Regions from separate parts of the Cedecea sp. NFIX57 genome, predicted to be linked through region 4. Evidence: predicted binding sites of a transcription regulator. Region 4 holds the regulator's gene; each other region holds the start of a gene.
The links. The regulator PurR, encoded in region 4, represses purine synthesis genes. The targets are predictions, from matches to a motif close to CANGCAAACGTTTGCNTG.
Positions count from the first base shown of each region.

Region 1: purE (5-(carboxyamino)imidazole ribonucleotide mutase) is a predicted target of PurR. The motif match lies at 2,285-2,302, and genes of this name have one in related genera.
Region 2: gcvT (glycine cleavage system aminomethyltransferase GcvT) is a predicted target of PurR. The motif match lies at 2,935-2,952, and genes of this name have one in related genera.
Region 3: B9Y90_RS04575 (nucleoside-specific channel-forming protein Tsx) is a predicted target of PurR. The motif match lies at 1,984-2,001, and genes of this name have one in related genera.

Region 1 covers NZ_FXAS01000033.1:33,538-38,239, forward strand. Annotated here, with positions in the region: gene cysS (cysteine--tRNA ligase) at 1-859, opposite strand, end outside; gene ppiB (peptidylprolyl isomerase B) at 1,035-1,529, shown strand; gene lpxH (UDP-2,3-diacylglucosamine diphosphatase) at 1,529-2,251, shown strand; gene purE (5-(carboxyamino)imidazole ribonucleotide mutase) at 2,392-2,901, shown strand; gene purK (5-(carboxyamino)imidazole ribonucleotide synthase) at 2,898-3,968, shown strand; gene mnmH (tRNA 2-selenouridine(34) synthase MnmH) at 4,095-4,702, shown strand, end outside.
Region 2 covers NZ_FXAS01000029.1:49,338-54,039, reverse strand. Annotated here, with positions in the region: gene gcvP (aminomethyl-transferring glycine dehydrogenase) at 1-1,273, opposite strand, end outside; gene gcvH (glycine cleavage system protein GcvH) at 1,329-1,718, opposite strand; gene gcvT (glycine cleavage system aminomethyltransferase GcvT) at 1,748-2,845, opposite strand; gene ubiI (FAD-dependent 2-octaprenylphenol hydroxylase) at 3,338-4,537, opposite strand; gene ubiH (2-octaprenyl-6-methoxyphenyl hydroxylase) at 4,550-4,702, opposite strand, start outside.
Region 3 covers NZ_FXAS01000004.1:141,424-146,125, reverse strand. Annotated here, with positions in the region: gene ribD (bifunctional diaminohydroxyphosphoribosylaminopyrimidine deaminase/5-amino-6-(5-phosphoribosylamino)uracil reductase RibD) at 1-367, opposite strand, end outside; gene nrdR (transcriptional regulator NrdR) at 373-822, opposite strand; gene B9Y90_RS04580 (SadB/YajI family lipoprotein) at 976-1,536, shown strand; gene B9Y90_RS04575 (nucleoside-specific channel-forming protein Tsx) at 2,218-3,072, shown strand; gene B9Y90_RS04570 (helix-turn-helix transcriptional regulator) at 3,115-3,816, opposite strand; gene B9Y90_RS04565 (VOC family protein) at 3,876-4,241, opposite strand; gene secF (protein translocase subunit SecF) at 4,374-4,702, opposite strand, start outside.
Region 4 covers NZ_FXAS01000026.1:64,225-68,926, forward strand. Annotated here, with positions in the region: gene punC (purine nucleoside transporter PunC) at 1-497, opposite strand, end outside; gene punR (DNA-binding transcriptional activator PunR) at 612-1,550, shown strand; gene purR (HTH-type transcriptional repressor PurR) at 1,547-2,572, opposite strand; gene cydH (cytochrome bd-I oxidase subunit CydH) at 2,865-2,954, shown strand; gene sodB (superoxide dismutase [Fe]) at 3,038-3,619, opposite strand; gene B9Y90_RS19615 (C40 family peptidase) at 3,792-4,640, opposite strand.

The sequences.
Region 1 (4,702 bases), on a different contig from region 4:
CCGCGTCGTAATACTTCAGCACGTCACGCACGGTGAAGAAGTTACCCAGGGATTTGGACATCTTCTCGCGGTCAACCATCACCATCCCGGAGTGCATCCAGGTGTTGACGTACTCACCGTCGTGGGCACAGGTAGACTGCGCGATTTCGTTCTCGTGGTGCGGGAACATCAGATCAGAGCCGCCGCCGTGAATGTCAAAGTGGTTGCCCAGCTCTTTGCAGTTCATGGCGGAACATTCGATATGCCAGCCCGGACGCCCTTCGCCCCACGGAGACGCCCATGCAGGCTCGCCTGGCTTGGACATTTTCCACAGCACGAAGTCCATTGGGTTGCGCTTCACGTCAACCACGTCCACGCGCGCCCCCGCCTGGAGCTGATCCAGATCCTGGCGAGACAGCAGGCCATAATTCGGGTCGGTCAGCACCGAGAACATCACATCGCCGTTTTCCGCCACATAGGCGTGATCGCGGGCCAGCAGCTGTTCAACAATTTCGATGATTTCCGGAATGTGTTTGGTCGCGCGCGGCTCGCTGTTCGGACGTGAAATGTTCAGCGCGTCGAAATCCTTGTGCATTTCGACGACCATGCGGTCGACCAGCGCTACAAAGTCTTCGCCATTTTCATGGGCGCGCTTAATGATTTTATCGTCGATGTCGGTGATGTTACGCACGTAGTTCAGCTCATAGCCGAGGGAACGCAGGTAGCGCGCCACCACGTCAAACGCAACAAAAGTACGGCCATGGCCGATGTGACAGAGATCGTAAACGGTGATACCACACACGTACATGCCTACCTTTCCGGCATGAATAGGTTTGAATTCCTCTTTTTGGCGAGTCAGTGTATTAAATATTTTTAACATCAGGGGATTCCATGTAAGCGTGTGGAAGAAAACTCCCGGTTATCTTACCCGATTATTTTCCCCGGCGGCAGTCTGCTTTGCATTACTGACTATGATGTAGCGTTATGCTATAACAGCGTGCTGGTACGACGGCACCGTTTGCCGCCGTACTCTCTGACACTCATAGGATGCAAGCATGGTTACTTTTCACACTAATCACGGCGACATCGTCATCAAAACTTTTGATGATAAAGCGCCTGTTACCGTTAAAAACTTCCTGGACTACTGCCGCGAAGGCTTCTACAACAACACCATTTTCCACCGTGTGATCAACGGCTTTATGATCCAGGGCGGCGGTTTTGAACCGGGTATGAAGCAGAAAGCGACCAAAGACACCATTCAGAACGAAGCGAATAACGGCCTGAAAAACACCCGTGGTACGCTGGCAATGGCTCGTACCCAGGCTCCGCACTCTGCTACCGCACAGTTCTTCATCAACGTTGCCGACAACGACTTCCTGAACTTCAGCGGCGAAAGCCTGCAGGGTTGGGGCTACTGCGTGTTCGCAGAAGTGGTCGAAGGGATGGACGTGGTTGAGAAAATCAAAGCCGTTTCCACCGGCCGCAGCGGTATGCACCAGGATGTACCGAAAGAAGACGTTATTATCGAAAGCGTGACCGTCAGCGAATAATGTCAACGCTGTTTATTGCAGATTTACACCTCTGCCCAGAAGAACCGGCGATCACCGCCGGTTTTCTGCGTTTCTTATCCGGTGAAGCCCGCCAGGCGGATGCACTTTACATCCTTGGCGATCTGTTCGAAGCCTGGATTGGCGACGACGCCCCGGAGCCGCTCTACCAGCAAATCGCCGCAGCGATTAAAGCGGTGGTTGATGCCGGTATTCCCTGCTATTTCATTCACGGCAACCGGGACTTTTTACTCGGCAAGCGCTACGCCAAAGCCAGCGGCATGACGCTGCTGCCGGAAGAAAAGCTCCTCGATGTTTATGGCCGCAAAATACTGATCATGCACGGCGACACGCTGTGTACCGACGACGAAGGCTATCAGGCGTTTCGCCGCAAGGTTCATCAGCCGTGGCTGCAGAAGCTCTACCTTGCCTTGCCGCTGTTTATTCGCCAGCGTATCGCCGACCGTATGCGCGCCGACAGCCAGGCGGCGAATAATATGAAGTCGCTGGAGATCATGGATGTGAACCCGCAGGCTGTGGTCGACACTCTCACCCGCCACAATGTTCAATGGCTGATTCATGGGCATACCCATCGTCCGGCGATTCACGAACTTGAGGCTAACGGGCAACCCGCTTTCCGCTGTGTGTTAGGCGCGTGGCATAAAGAAGGGTCGATGATCAAAGTCACGCCGGAAAACGTCGAGCTGATTCATTTTCCTTTCTAAGCTAAAAGCCCGCTTTTTTGCCGATTCGTTAACCACGCAACCGTTTTCCTTGCCGGAAGTTCGTGCTATTCTCTGAGCCCTTCTGATACGGGCGCCCGTCGCCCGATGATGTCTGCACACCCACAGGAGTTTTGAGACGCATGTCTTCTGAGCACACCCCGGCGCGTATCGCCATTGTTATGGGTTCCAAAAGTGACTGGGCCACCATGCAGTTCGCCGCGGAAATCCTTACCGCCCTGAATGTCCCTCACCATGTCGAAGTCGTCTCCGCCCACCGCACGCCGGATAAGCTTTTCAGCTTCGCCGAGCAGGCCGAAGCCAATGGCTACCAGGTGATCATCGCCGGAGCCGGTGGCGCAGCGCACCTGCCGGGTATGCTGGCCGCGAAAACCCTGGTCCCGGTGCTGGGTGTGCCGGTTCAAAGCGCTGCTCTGAGCGGCGTGGACAGCCTTTATTCTATCGTCCAGATGCCGCGTGGCATTCCGGTCGGCACGCTGGCCATCGGTAAAGCCGGAGCCGCCAACGCCGCCCTGCTGGCCGCGCAGATCATGGCCCTGCATGATGCCGACCTGAGCCAGCGCCTGGCGACCTGGCGTCAAACCCAGACCGACGAAGTGCTGGATAATCCGGACCCACGGAGCGAAGCATGAAGCGCGTCTGTGTCTTAGGTAACGGCCAACTGGGGCGCATGCTCCGCCAGGCCGGTGAGCCGCTGGGCATCGCCGTTTACCCTGTCGGGCTGGACGCCGAGCCTGAAGCCGTACCGTTCGCCCAGAGCGTGATCACCGCCGAGATTGAGCGCTGGCCGGAAACCGCCCTGACCCGTGAACTGGCGCGCCATAACGCCTTCGTTAACCGCGATATCTTCCCGATCATCGCCGACCGCCTGACGCAAAAGCAGCTGTTCGATAAGCTCGGCCTGGCCACCGCGCCGTGGCAGTTGCTTTCCGGCAGCCATGAATGGCAGGACGTGTTCAGCCAGTTGGGCTCTCTGGCTATCGTGAAGCGTCGCGTGGGCGGCTATGATGGCCGCGGCCAGTGGCGCTTACGTGCCGATGAAACCGACCAGCTGCCGGAAGAGTGCTACGGCGAATGCATCGTCGAGCAGGGCATTAACTTCTCCGGCGAAGTTTCTCTGGTAGGCGCGCGCGGCCACGACGGCAGCACGGTGTTCTACCCGCTGACCCACAACCTGCATCAGGATGGTATTCTGCGCACCAGCGTTGCCTTCCCGCAGGCTAACGCCGAACAGCAGCGCCAGGCCGAAACCATGCTCACCGCCATCATGCACGAGCTGGGCTACATCGGCGTGATGGCGATGGAGTGCTTCGTCACGCCAGCCGGCCTGCTGATCAACGAGCTGGCCCCGCGCGTGCACAACAGCGGACACTGGACGCAAAACGGCGCCTCCATCAGCCAGTTCGAGCTGCACCTGCGGGCCATCGTAGATTTGCCGCTGCCGCAGCCTGTCGTTAATGCGCCGTCGGTGATGGTGAACCTGATCGGCACCGACCTGAACTATGCCTGGCTGAAGCTGCCGCTGGTGCACCTGCACTGGTACGACAAAGAAGTTCGTCCGGGCCGTAAAGTCGGGCACCTCAACCTGAACGACAGCGACACCGGCCGCCTGAGCGCCTCGCTGGAAGCCCTGGTTCCGCTGCTCCCGGCCGAATACGCCAGCGGCATTGCCTGGGCGCAGAGCAAACTGGTGAAGTAAAACCGCACCTCGTCTGGCCCTCTGTTTAGCTTTAGAGGGTCAGACCATTTTCCCCCTTCCCCTTTTCTTTGCCCGACCAGAAGCGCACAATCCCCCCGTTTCGCCGCTTCAGACTAAGGTTATGCCATGGAAAAACGCCCCAACACGCAGGACTACGACCGCCTGCTGCTCAACGACATTCCGCTGATTGACGTTCGCGCCCCGGTAGAGTTCGCTCAGGGTTCAATGCCCGCCGCCCATAACTTACCGCTGATGCTGGACGACGAACGCGCGCAGGTCGGGACGTGCTATAAGCAGCAGGGCCAGCAGGCCGCCGTCGAACTGGGGCACCGGCTGGTCAGCGGCGAGCGAAAAGCCAGCCGAATCGAACGCTGGCTGGAGAGCTGCCGCCAGCAGCCCGAGGGCTATTTATGCTGCGCCAGAGGTGGGATGCGCAGCCACATCGTGCAGCAGTGGCTACGGGAAAACGGCCTCGAGTACCCGCTGGTCACCGGCGGCTACAAAGCCCTGCGCCAGCATGCCATGCAGGTAATCGAAACCCGTTCTCAGTGGCCGATGGTTATCGTCAGCGGCAACACCGGCTGTGGCAAAACCATTCTGATCCGTTCGCTGCCGACGGGCGTTGACCTTGAAGGCCTGGCGCACCATCGCGGCTCATCGTTTGGCCGCACAATTGTCGCCCAACCTTCTCAGGCCAGCTTCGAAAATAACCTCGCCGTCACTCTGCTCAAAAT
Region 2 (4,702 bases), on a different contig from region 4:
CAAGGGTGATGCCTACCGCGTTCAGGATGTCGCTGCGCAGGTTAATTTCACGCGCTTCGGCGCGCGCCAGCACGGCGGCTTTGTCAGCCACTTCAACACAAAGGGTGTCGAACCAGTGTTTGTGGCGCAGAATCAGGCCTTTCTGCTGCAGGCCAGCGGCCAGAATGTCGGTCAGGCGGTGGATGCGGCCTGCAATACGTTTCAGGCCAGCCGGGCCGTGGAAGACCGCATACAGGCTGGCAATGTTCGCCAGCAGCACCTGGGAAGTACAGATGTTGGAGTTCGCTTTCTCGCGGCGGATATGCTGTTCGCGAGTTTGCATCGCCATGCGCAGCGCGGTGCGGCCAGCGGCATCGCGGGAAACGCCGATAATACGGCCAGGCATGGAGCGTTTAAATTCATCGCGAGCGCCGAAGAACGCCGCGTGCGGGCCGCCGTAGCCCATTGGGACACCGAAGCGCTGGGCAGAGCCGAAGACTATATCTGCACCCTGTTTGCCCGGCGCGGTCAGCATCACCAGCGTCATGAAATCTGCGGCTACGCTAACCACAACTTTGCGCTGCTTCAGCTCGGCAATCAGTGCCGTGTAATCATGCACTTCGCCGGTGGTGCCCACCTGCTGAAGCAGCACGCCAAATACATCCTGATGATCCAGCACTTTGGCGGCATCATCGACAATGACGTCAAAGCCAAAGGTTTCCGCGCGGGTACGCACCACGTCCAGCGTTTGTGGGTGAACGTCAGAGGCCACGAAGAAACGGTTAGCGTTTTTCAGCTTGCTGACGCGTTTGGCCATCGCCATCGCTTCGGCTGCCGCGGTGGCTTCATCAAGCAGAGAAGCGGAAGCGATATCCATGCCGGTCAGGTCGAGCGTGACCTGCTGGAAGTTCAGCAGCGCTTCAAGACGGCCCTGGGAAACTTCTGGCTGGTAAGGCGTGTAGGCGGTGTACCAGCCTGGGTTTTCCAGCATGTTACGCAGAATCACCGGCGGCGTTTGTACCGCGGTATAACCCATGCCAATGTAAGTTTTGAAGCGTTTATTGCGGCTGGCGATGGCTTTTAACTCGGCCAGCGCGGCAAACTCGGTCGCCGCGGAGCCAATCTGAGGCGGCTCAGCAAGCTGAATGTCCTGCGGAACGATGCTGGCGATCAGGTCGGGGAGCGTCTTCGCGCCGACGGTCTCCAGCATTTCTTGCTGCTGCTGCGCATCCGGGCCAATGTGACGGTCGATAAACGCTTCGTGATTCTCTAACTGACGTAAAGACTGGGTCATGAGCGGTGATTCCTGAAATGGTTTCCCCTCCCCACATGGGAGAGGGGTTTAAAAATTACTCGTCTTCTAACAGTGCTTCATAGGCAGAAGCATCCAGCAGCGCGGCAACCTGTGCTTCGTCGCTGGCTTTAATTTTGAAGATCCAGCCTTCGCCGTAAGGCTCGCTGTTGACCAGCTCCGGGCTGTCGCTCAGCGCGTCGTTGACCGCAACAATTTCACCGCTGATTGGGGCGTAAATGTCAGAAGCCGCTTTCACGGATTCAGCAACGGCACAATCATCACCGGCAGAAACGGTGGCGCCCACTTCAGGCAGGTCAACAAATACCATGTCGCCCAGCAGTTCCTGCGCGTGTTCGGTGATGCCCACGGTGTAGCTGCCGTCAGCTTCTTTACGCAGCCATTCGTGCTCTTTGCTGTATTTCAGTTCGTTCGGCACATTGCTCATTGTTTTCTCCTGATACCTGATTTCAAAATTTAAAGCGCGACCGGCTTACCGGCGCGAACAAAAATAGGTTTGGTGACTTTGACCGGCATTTCGCGGTTACGAATCTGCACAATCGCCGTTTCACCGATGCCCGCCGGGACGCGAGCCAGCGCAATGCTGTAGCCGAGCGTTGGCGAGAAAGTGCCGCTGGTAATTGCCCCTTCGTGCGTATTGCCCTGCGCGTCGGTAAACCGTACCGGCAGCTCATTACGTAATACGCCTTTTTCGGTCATGATCAAGCCAACCAGCTCTTCGGCGCCGTTCGCGCGCTGTGCTTCCAGCGCTTCACGGCCGATAAACGCTCGATCTTCCGGCTGCCACGCGATGGTCCAGCCCATGTTCGCGGCCAGCGGAGAAACGCCTTCGTCCATGTCCTGTCCGTAAAGGTTCATGCCCGCTTCCAGGCGCAGCGTGTCGCGAGCGCCCAGGCCGCAAGGCTTAACGCCCGCTTCAACCAGTTGCGCCCAGAATCCTGCAGCTTTGTCGTTCGGCATTGCAATTTCATAGCCCGCTTCGCCGGTGTAGCCGGTGGTGGCAATGAACAGATCGCCGGACTGCACGCCAAAGAATGGCTTCATGCCTTCCACGGCCTTACGCTGCGCTTCGCTAAACAGCGTGGCGGCTTTGGCCTTCGCATTCGGCCCCTGAACGGCAATCAGCGCCAGGTCGTCACGCACGGTGACGGACACGCCAAACGGTTCAGCGTGCTGGTTAATCCAGGCAAGGTCTTTTTCACGAGTGGCGGAGTTAACAACGAGGCGGAAATAGTCTTCGGTGAGGAAATAGATGATCAGGTCGTCAATCACGCCACCGGAAGCATTGAGCATGGCGGTGTAAAGGGCTTTGCCCGGCTGGGTGAGTTTGGCGACGTCGTTGGCGACTAAGTAACGCAGAAACTCGCGGGTACGGCTGCCGTGCAGGTCGACGATGGTCATGTGCGACACGTCGAACATACCGGCGTCGGTGCGTACAGCATGGTGCTCATCAATTTGCGAGCCGTAGTGCAGCGGCATCATCCAGCCGTGGAAATCAACCATGCGGGCACCGCAGAGCGTGTGCTGTTCAAATAAGGGGGTCTGTTGAGTCATCTTTTCCTCTTTAACCATCTGGTTGCAAAGCGGATTTGGCTTTGCCAACCGTCAGACGAAACCCGGCATCGCCACCGTTCCCCGATAGCGACGCAAACGTTACCTTTGACCTGAACTTACCACCGAACGGGGGCGTAAACCATAAGCGAAAAACGGTCATTGCATTAGCTTATGACCAAAATGGGAGAGGAAGTGTGCAGAGTTATTCACTGTAAAAATGCGATTCACTCCACATTAACCGCAGGTATTTAGTGTCGAATTTAGCACTGGCTAACATTTACGACCATTTCAGAAACAAATTGACTACATCGCATAATTTGTAAGATTAGAAAATGTAATCCGAGATTTGTCCTGAGATTAGAATATTTCAAACGAGGGAGCAGATACCCTTCCCGGTCATCGGGAAGGGAAATGTGACGGAGTTATCACTATAGATTACATCGAGTGGCTGAGTGCCGCTAACACCGCTGTAGCTCGAAGTATGACGAGGATTCAGCGCAGCCAGGACGGCAGATCTTGTAGCCCCATCGCCTGGCGAACCAGCTGCGGTTTAACCCCCGGCAACGTATCGGCAAGCTTCAGGCCAATGTCTCTGAAGAGTTTTTTTGCCGGATTGCTGCCGGCAAACAGATCCCGGAAGCCTTGCATACTGGCCAGCATCACCGCCGCGCTGTGCTTGCGGCTGCGCTCATAGCGACGCAGGTAGAGATGCTGCCCAAAATCTTTGCCTTCGCGATGCAGGCGGCGAATTTCCGCAATCAATTCAGCGGCATCCATAAAACCAAGGTTGACGCCCTGCCCGGCCAGCGGGTGAATGGTATGGGCGGCATCGCCCACCAGCGCCAGACGATGACCGGCAAAGCTGCGGGCGTAGCGGCCCGTCAGCGGGAAGGTACGACGCTCGCTTTCAACAGAACACAACCCGAGGCGCATATTAAACGCGACGGAAAGCGCCTGATTAAACGCTTCATCATCGGCCTGCTGCATACGCACCGCTTCTTCCGGCGGCAGCGACCAGACAATCGAGCAAAGATGCGGGTCAGAAAGCGGCAGAAACGCCAGAATACCTTCGCCGTGGAACACCTGACGCGCAACGGCCTGATGCGGCTCGGCGGTGCGAATCGTCGCCACCAGCGCATGGTGGTTATAGTCCCAGAACGTCAGCGGGATATCGGCTTTGTCCCGCAGCCAGGAGTTGGCGCCATCTGCGCCCACCACCAGCCTTGCAGTTAGCATCGTGCCGTCCTTAAGGGTCAGGAACGCTTCGTTTTCACCCCAGGCGACCTGGTTGATGTCCACGGGGGCCATCAGGCTGATGTCGCTACATTGCTCCGCACGTTGCCACAGCGCCTGGTGAATTACCGAGTTTTCGATGATGTGCCCCAGATGGCTAAAACCGAAGCTCTTATCATCAAAGGCGATTTGCCCAAAGCTGTCTCGCTCCCAGACTTCCATCCCGTGATAGCTACTGGCTCGCTCGCTAATTTTTGACCACGCGCCCAGATGCGTCAGCAGCTTTTCACTGGCCGCATTGATCGCCGAAACGCGCAGTTCCGGGGCAGCTTCAGGTGCCAACGGCTGAGGAAGGTGGCTTTCAATGACCGCAACGCGCAGGCCGCTGCCCTGAAGCCCGCAGGCTACCGCCAGCCCCACCATGCCGCCGCCGACAATCGCCACATCTACGCTTTGCAAATTGACTCTCCTTTAACGCGCCACCCAACCCAGGGTGCGCTGAGCCAGCACGTCTCGTGCCGGAGTAAAATGTTCCATCGCCATCAGGCCAAGATTACGGCCCGCCACCAGCGGTGCCCAACGGTTAGCAAACAGCTGAACCAGCCCGTCAGTGACGCCGATGGT
Region 3 (4,702 bases), on a different contig from region 4:
CTTCAATGCCCGCCTGCTGTAAACGGTAAAGGCCTCGGCCGGCAACCTGCGGATTAGGATCCTGCATGGCCGCTACCACGCGAGACACGCCCGCGGCAATCAAGGCATCACAGCACGGTGGCGTGCGGCCATGGTGGCTGCAGGGTTCAAGCGTGACGTAAGCCGTGGCCCCCCGGGCCTGCTCGCCAGCCATACGCAAAGCGTGAACTTCCGCATGAGGTTCCCCGGCGCGAAAGTGGAACCCTTCCCCCACAATCTTGCCGTCTTTAACTATCACGCAGCCGACATTCGGGTTCGGTGCGGTGGTAAAACGCCCGCGTTTAGCCAGCTCAAGCGCTCGAGCCATAAACTGTTCATCAAGAGACATCGGCATTAATCCTGTAAACGGGCGATTTCTTCACCAAATTCTTTGATATCTTCAAAGCTACGGTAGACCGAAGCAAAGCGAATATAGGCGACTTTATCCAGCTTCTTGAGCTGCTCCATCACCAGGTTACCGATGAGTTTACTCGGGATTTCGCGTTCGCCGGTTGCTCGAAGGTGCGACTTAATATGGCTGATAGCCATTTCCACGTCGTCAGAATTGACCGGACGTTTTTCCAGCGCTTTCAGGATGCCGCTGCGCAGTTTGTCTTCGTTAAACGGCTCGCGCACCTCATTGCTCTTCACCACTCTCGGCATCACCAGCTCCGCAACCTCGAAAGTCGTGAAGCGTTCGTGACAAACCAGGCACTGGCGCCGACGGCGTACGGAGGAACCTTCACCCACCAGGCGAGAGTCAATAACTTTGGTGTCCACGGCGAAACAGAATGGGCAATGCATAGCGTTTCCTGCTGGGATTATAAAGATGAACAATAGTTTACCGCGAAGTTGCGGGAGTACAAAGACAGCGCCGACGCTGCGACGTCAAATATGACTTTTCAAACGCGAAGAACTACGCTTAAATCAGCGAACCTTAACAAGGAAAAGCCAACCATGACAAAGACTTACTTAAGAATTATCCTGGTTTCAAGTCTGATGAGCCTGACCGCTTGCGCCCAGCAAACTGAAGTACGTCAGATGCGCAGTCAAATTGGTTCCTTAAATCAGGAAATGACCAAACTTAGCCAGCAAACGGTGAAGCTGACCCAGCAGAATGCTCTGAACGCGAAGTCGACCAGCGGCGTTTATCTTCTGCCGGGTTCAAACACGGCTGCACGCCTTAACAGCCAGATTGGTAACCTGAAAATGTCGCTGACTAACGTTGCGGCTGAAGCCAACGGCACCCGCGCCACGTTGCTGATTCAGGGGGAATCGAACGATCCGCTGCCGGCCTTCAGCGGCAAAGTGGAATGGGGGCAGATCCAGGGGACCACGGACAACTTCCAGGAAGTTAACGTGCAAACACAATCTATAGACGCTCCGGCCAGCATCCTCGCCCCGAGTGACGTGTCGATTCCGCTTCGCCTGTCCGGTATCACGCCCGATCAATTAGGGTTTGTGCGCGTACACGATATTCAGCCAGTTTCTGCCGCACAGCCAATGGCCGCGCAATAAGTTTTTCGCTCCTTGCCCAACGCTCGCTTCAACCACAGATTCGCTTCTTACCCTCACCCTGGCCCTCTCCCTAAAAGGGAGAGGGGAAAAAAATCCCCCATCGCTGGTTTTCCCCCTCTGGGAGAGGGAATAAAAATCCCCCGCCGCTGGTTTTCCCTCAACCTCTCTGGGAGAGGGAAGAGATCATCGTCGGTTTTCCCCCCTCTTCCTCTGGGAGAGGAAATCAATCTTCGGCGGTTTTCCCCCTCTCCCTCTGGGAGAGGGCCGGGGTGAGGGTCGAAGTCACCCCGTTCTCCCGGAAGCGATGAAACAAAAAGATGACTAAGAGACATTTTTCGACAAGAGAGCTTGTCACACTCTTTCACACGCCCCGCACAATATGTGAAGCAGCCCCACTATTATCACTTCGTCCTTAGGGTGATCCATATCACATTTAGATGTAACAACCCGGCATACGTTTGCGTAATTTGACGAAGCAGGTACAATCACGCCGTTTTTAATGTGCGCAAACGTGAACGCAATCGATTACGCATATGAGAAGAATGTGAAATAGAACATATTTTTGTGAGCAGGGATTTCTATAATAGTCGCGCTGCAAAGGTCCTTCCCCTGAGACCGGCGGCCAGGGATGACATCTCACATCCGCATCGCACCAAAATTACGTAAACAGTGGCTAAAAATATGAAAAAAATTATTCTGGCAGCCGGCACCGTTCTGGCGCTTTCCAGCTCTTTCTCTGCCAGCGCAGAAGAAGCAAAAAACAGCGAATACCTCTCCGACTGGTGGCACCAGAGCGTTAACGTTGTCGGCAGCTATCACACCCGTTTCGGGCCACAGCTGCGCAACGATACCTACCTGGAATATGAAGCATTCGCCAAAAAAGACTGGTTCGATTTCTACGGCTACGTGGATGCGCCAGTCTTCTTCGGCGGTAACACCCAGGCGAAAGGGATCTGGAACCACGGTTCCCCACTGTTTATGGAAATCGAACCTCGCTTCTCCATCGATAAGCTGACCGGGACCGACCTGAGCTTTGGTCCGTTCAAAGAGTGGTACTTCGCGAACAACTACATTTACGACATGGGTCGTAACCAGGCTAATCGCCAGAGCACCTGGTACATGGGTCTGGGTACCGATATCGACACCGGCCTGCCAATGAGCCTGTCGATGAACGTGTATGCCAAGTACCAGTGGCAGAACTACGGTGCCTCTAACGAAAACGAGTGGGATGGCTACCGCTTCAAGGTTAAATACTTCGTGCCGATCACCTCCCTGTGGGGTGGTAAACTGAGCTATATCGGTTTCACCAACGTAGACTGGGACTCTGACCTGGGCAACGATCAGTACCGTACCAATAACTCCGTTGCGTCCAGCCACATCCTGTCGCTGAACTACGATCATCTGCACTATTCCTTCGTGGCTCGTTACTTCCATAACGGCGGCCAGTGGAAAGATGGCGATCAGCCGTTCTTCATGAACGAGCGCGTGAAGTCTACTGGCTTCGGCTATTATGTGGTTGTCGGTTACAACTTCTAATCGTCATCCCTTGTAAAAAAACCGGCCAACTGGCCGGTTTTTTTATTTCTCAGGCAAATAGCCTTTGGCCTTCTGAAGGGCAATAAAAGCCTGCAGAGAACGATCGTGGCGCTCCTGAAACACCCGTCCGGTTAAATGAATATCCCGACAGCGATCCAGCCTGAAGCTACGATAATCATTCCGTGCCTCGCACCAGGCCACCAGCAGCCAGACCTCCCCCCAAAATGACAGCCCTAACGGATGAATATCCCGCTCCGTCAACTCCCCTTTTTCATCCTCATACAGGAGATGAACAACCTGGCATTTGTCGATGGCGGAATGAAACAGATCGAACCGGGCTTTCACCTGCGGAAACTTGTTAAAATTTGGCGAGATAATGCGGCTGCGTTCGGCAACCCGACGCTTTTCCGGGGTGAGCACAGCGAGGAGTTTTTCATGCACGGACTCGGCAGATTTGGCCAGCGATTCTCCGCTCCAGGTTTGCACCATTCTTAGCGCCGCAATCACCGCCTCAACCTCTCCGGTCGTCAGCATCAGCGGAGGAAGATCGTACCCTGCCAGCAGGCGATAGCCACAGCCCGCCTCCCCTTCTATCGGCACGCCGGAGAGGGAGAGATCCTGAATGTCGCGGTAGATAGTTCGCTCTGAAACTTCCAGCCTTGCGGCAAGCTGTGCAGCCGTCGTCAGGCGCCTGCCGCGAAGGATTTGCACTATCTGAAATAATCGATCGGCTCTTCGGCTCATGGTTGTTCCGGGAAAATAAGGCCTGCCCGGGCGGCAGGCTTTAGCGTCAGTATTAAGACTTAAACCGGCTGATGCAACCCGACGCGATTGCCCTCGCTGTCGATCATTAACGCAATCGTGCCGATATCATAGGGCAACACCTGCGGACCAAAATCCAGACGGCCACCCGCCACTTCTACCTGCTGTAATGCTTTAACGATATCGGGCGTATAAAGATAAATCACCGCGCCTGTCTCAGAAGGCACAAACCGCTCCCCCTTCACCAAAGAGCCGCCGGTGGCAGGTTGGCTATACGAAAATACCGCATTCTCCACGCCGGCTATCGTTTCACGACGAAATTCAGCGTTCAGTACACGTTGATAAAAAGCGACCGCTCGCGCCATATCGGTAACGGGGATCTCAAACCAGTTGATGAGTGTGCTCATTGTGTTTCTCCTGTGTTGTCAGTAACCATGAGTCTACTGACCCCCTCCTGACACCATACTGTCAGGAGAAAAACACAGGGCGAAAAAAAACCGCAGCTCGAAGGCTGCGGTTTTATCAAACGCTTAACGCTATTACGGCAGAATGGACGGCTGATCCGCCCCTTCTTTCTCTACCTTTTGCTGCAGCATATGCTCGCGCTTCATGCCCAGCTTCAACGCCAGCGCAGAGGCAACGTAGATAGAAGACACGGTACCGATGGTGACACCGATAAGCATCGTCAGGGAGAAGCCTTTCAGCAGCGCCCCACCGAACAGATACAGCATCAGGATAACCACTAAGGTGGTACCTGAGGTGATCAAGGTCCTTTGCAGCGTCTGGGTCAGGGAGACGTTAAAGATCTCGTAAGGCGTCCCGCGGCGGATCTTGCGGAAGTTTTCACGAATACGGTCCGAAACCACGA
Region 4 (4,702 bases):
AGCACGGCGAAAATCGCCTGCCATTCAAAATGGTTCAGCAGCCAGCTGCCTAGCAGCGGGGCCAGCGCCGGGGAAAGCCCGACCAGCGGCATGATGGTGGCAAAAATGCGACCAGCACGGTTGGCGGGGTAATAGTCAGTCACCAAAGCCTGCCAGCTAACGGCTGCCGAACAGACGCCCACGGCCTGAATAAAGCGCAGCACCAGCAGTGTGGTGGCATCCTGCACCCAAAGCATGCCGATACAGCCGATGGCAAACATAGCCAGGCCAATCAACAGCACGGGTTTTCTCCCGAAGCGGTCGGAAAGCGGGCCCCACATCAACTGGGCAAAAGCAAAGCCGGCGAGGAACAGGCTCAGGCTGGCGCTTACCGCAGAGGCGGTGGTGCCCAGATCTTGTTGAATGGCGGCGAAGGCGGGCAGGTACATGTCGGTGGCCAGGAAGCCCAGCACGCTCAACCCCGCGAGCCAGATAAGAAATCCCTTTGATGGTTGCATATTTCACTCTTGATTTTGATAGCAGGTTAACGGGGCAGGAGTCTACGGAGTGCAAAACCGCTTGTGAAACGCTAATATTTGCGAGTTGAATTCAAATTTTTTGCAGGCAAAAACATGTGGTCTGAATATTCACTGGAAGTGGTTGATGCTGTGGCTCGAAACGGCAGCTTTAGTGGCGCGGCCCAGGAGCTGCATCGCGTGCCCTCTGCCATCAGCTACACGGTGCGTCAGCTTGAAGAGTGGCTGGCCGTGCCGCTGTTTGAACGGCGTCACCGGGACGTTGAGTTGACCGCCGCCGGGGCGTTTTTTCTCAAGGAAGGTCGGTCTGTTATCAAAAAAATGATGGCAACGCGCCAGCAGTGTCAGCAGATAGCTAACGGCTGGCGCGGGCACTTGTCCATTGCGGTAGACAATATTGTTAAACCTGAACGTACCCGCCAGCTGGTGCTGGATTTTTATCGTCATTTTCCGGATATCGAATTACGCATTTCTCAGGAAGTGTTCAATGGCGTGTGGGACGCGCTGGCGGACGGACGGGTTGAGGCGGCGATTGGCGCCACGCAGGCGATCCCGGTCGGGGGGCGCTATGCGTTTCGGGACATGGGCGCGCTTAGCTGGCGCTGCGTGGTGTCTGCCGCTCATCCGCTTGCGCAACGGGAAGGTATTATTCTGGATGACGACATTCGTCCCTGGCCGTCCCTTGTGCTGGAAGACACATCCCGTTCTCTGCCCAAGCGTATTACCTGGCTGCTGGACAACCAGCGCCGGGTGGTGGTGCCGGACTGGGCGTCCGGGGCGGATTGCCTGATGGCAGGATTATGCATTGGCATGGTGCCGACGCACATTGCCCAGCCGTGGCTCGTCAGGGGCGACTGGAAGGAGTTAACGCTGGAAAACCCGTTCCCGGACGCGGCCTGCTGCCTGACGTGGCGGCAAGATGATGCCTCGCCCGCGCTGAGCTGGTTGCTGGATTATTTGGGCGACAGTGAGACGATGAATCAGGAGTGGCTGCAGGAGCCGGGTAACATACTTCCGGCTCCCGAAGAGGCTTAGCGGCGGTAATCGCGGAACGGGCCGTCGGCCACCGAGCGGCGTTCAATCAGACGCGGATGGACTTCAATCGTCTGCGACTCTTCGCGCTTATTAATGATGCGGTCGAGCAGCATGTTAAAGGCCGTTTCGCCCAGGCGCTCTTTCGGCTGGTGGATAGTGGTCAGCGCCGGAGAGAAATAGCGGGCGTTGCGCACGTTATCGTAGCCGATGATAGAAATGTCCTGCGGCACGCGCAGCCCCATTTCGTCCGCGGCGCAAATAGCACCCATCGCCATAATATCGCCGCCGCAGAAAACGGCAGTAGGGCGATGCGGTTGATTAAGCAGTTGCTGCATGGCGCGGTAACCGGACTCTGGTTCGAAATCACCCTGAACCACCCAGTTATCCGGCACTTTGATATTGGCTTCTTCAAGCGCCTTCAGGAACCCTGCATGGCGGCCGCCGCCGGTGTTACGCTCCAGCTGACCCGGGATAGCACCGATATCGCGATGGCCACGTTCAATCAGGTAGCGGCCTGCGAGGTAGCCGCCGTGGAAGGCGTTATCAACTACGGAGTCGGTAAAGTCGGCACGAGCTTCGCCCCAGTCCATCACTACCATAGGAATATGGCGGTACTCTTCCAGGGTTGAAAGCAGCGTATCAGGGTATTCGGAGCACATGACCAGCAGTCCGTCTACGCGCTTTTGCGCCATCATGGACAGGTACGCGCGCTGCTTTTCAAAGTTATTGTGCGCGTTGCCCAGAATCAGGGTGTAGCCCTTGGCGAAACAGCTGTTCTCAACGGATTCAATAATTTCCGCAAAATAAGGGGCTTCGCTTGAGGTGGCGAGCAGGCCGATAGATTTGGTGTGGTTGACCTTCAGGCTGCGCGCCACGGCGCTCGGCGAATAGTGCAGCTCTTTGATGGCCGCCCAGACGGCGTTGCGCGTCTCTTCCGCCACAAAACGGGTCTTGTTAATGACATGTGACACAGTGGTGGTGGAAACGTTTGCGCGCTTCGCTACGTCCTTAATCGTTGCCATTAGATGTCACTCCAGACCATATCGTAAACTCCTGATAACTCATGTGTTAAACGTTTGCCTTCGCTAACTCCTGGGGCAACACGTTGGTTGCAGGCCTGTCGGGGATGCGACATACAGCGGGAGGAGGGCGTTGCCGGGCGATACGCGGTAAATTAGCGAAGGATTTTGGCTTATCCCGGGGCAAAGTGGAAGAGGGAAAACCGATATCTGTGCAAATCCAGCAGGATTTTTATCGCTAATTGTGGGAAAATCACCCCACATACACTTTGTAGGGAAATAAAAGGAGCTTACGATGAGTACCGATCTGAAGTTTTCCGTGGTGACGACGGTTATCGTGCTGAGTCTGATTGTTGCCGGGGCGCTTACTGCCGTTCTGCACTGATTTACAAAGGGCCGCGAAAAGCGGCCCTTCTCTTAAACAGAAGAAAAGCGTTGCTTCCCTCCTTCGTATTTAACCGCTAAACATCAGCCCGCCAGGTTTTGCGCAACAAATTCCCAGTTGACCAGCGCCCAGAAATGGTCGAGATAGACCGGGCGCGCGTTGCGGTAGTCGATGTAGTAAGCGTGTTCCCACACGTCCACGGTCAGCAGCGGTTTTGCTCCGGTTGTGAGCGGGGTGCCTGCGTTAGAGGTCGAGACGATAGCCAGGCTGCCGTCGCTATTTTTCACAAGCCAGGTCCAGCCGGAGCCAAAGTTTTTGATGGCCGCTTCGGTGAACTGCTTTTTAAAGGCTTCCACGCTGCCAAAGGCGTGATTGATGGCGGCCAGCACGTCACCGGTCGGCTCCCCGCCGGCATTCGGCGCCAGGCAGTGCCAGTAGAACGTGTGGTTCCAGACCTGAGCCGCGTTATTGAAGATCCCGCCGTCAGATCCTTTCACAATCTCTTCCAGCGTTTTGCCTTCAAACGGGCTGCCTTTGATCAGATTATTCAGGTTAGTGACGTAGGTCTGGTGATGTTTGCCGTAATGGTATTCGAGGGTTTCGGCTGAAATATGCGGTGCCAGCGCATCTTTGGCATAGGGCAGGGCGGGTAGTTCGAACGACATGGCTTCACTCCTTGTTATTTTGTTTCACAATATAACTACAATTTGTGTAGTTATAAGGTTAGCAAATTACAGCTGAGTGAAAAAGCCAAATGAAACAACAAAATAAAACAGCCCGTTGCCGGGCTGTTAACATTTTAATCAGTTTTATTAGTCCTAAAGGGCGCGGAGAAGATTAACGAATAGTTTTCGGCGTCATCACCCGGCGAGCACCCACGTAGTGGCGCTGCCAGTAATCTTCGCTGAGGGAGGTGATCTGAATATCGCGACCGCTGCGCGGGGACTGAATAAACTTCCCGTTGCCGACGTAGACACCAACGTGATCGGCGGTGCCACGGCCCTGGGTACGGAAGAACACCAGGTCGCCGCTTTCCAGTTCACCGCGGTCAACGGAAGAGGCATCACGCAGGTGATACATTTCGTTGGCGGTACGCGGAATACGGATATTGACCAGATCTTTATAGGCGTAATAAATCAGCCCGCTGCAGTCGAAACCGGTGCGCGGGGAAGTGCCACCCCAGCGATACGGTTTACCAATTTGCCCCATCAGCTTGTTCATGGCCGTTTTTTGCGCTTTCTGCACGCGCACTTTATGCGCCTGCGCGATGGTCAGATTTTTTTCCGACTTCACCTTAACGCACTGCTTTTTATGCCCTTTACGATGGGTGCATTTTTCAGTGTAGGCAACGGTAGCGGAGGCTGGCTGTACGGCTAATTTCTGCGAGGTTTTTTTACTGCTGGTTTTAGCGAGGGTGCTGCTTTTGCCTGTGGTGGTGCGTTTAGCCACTTTGGCTTTTGCCGGCGAGGCGTCTTTTTTACCGGACTTCTTTTTGGTGGAGGCTGTGCTGACCTTCGGTTTTGCTTTCTCTTTACCCTTGTTGCTTTTACTGGTTGTTGTCTTTGCCGGATGGCCTTTTTGTGCAACAGGATGGCGGACGTGCTCAGACGCCTGTGCCAAAGGTGTATAGGGCAAAGCAAATAGCAGAGCACATAGCGTGATAGAGATTTTAGTTATCCGCGCCACTCGTCAATCCCCTGATAAATGAAGGCAAGATGCTAACCATCATGCCTGCGTATGATTTTTGC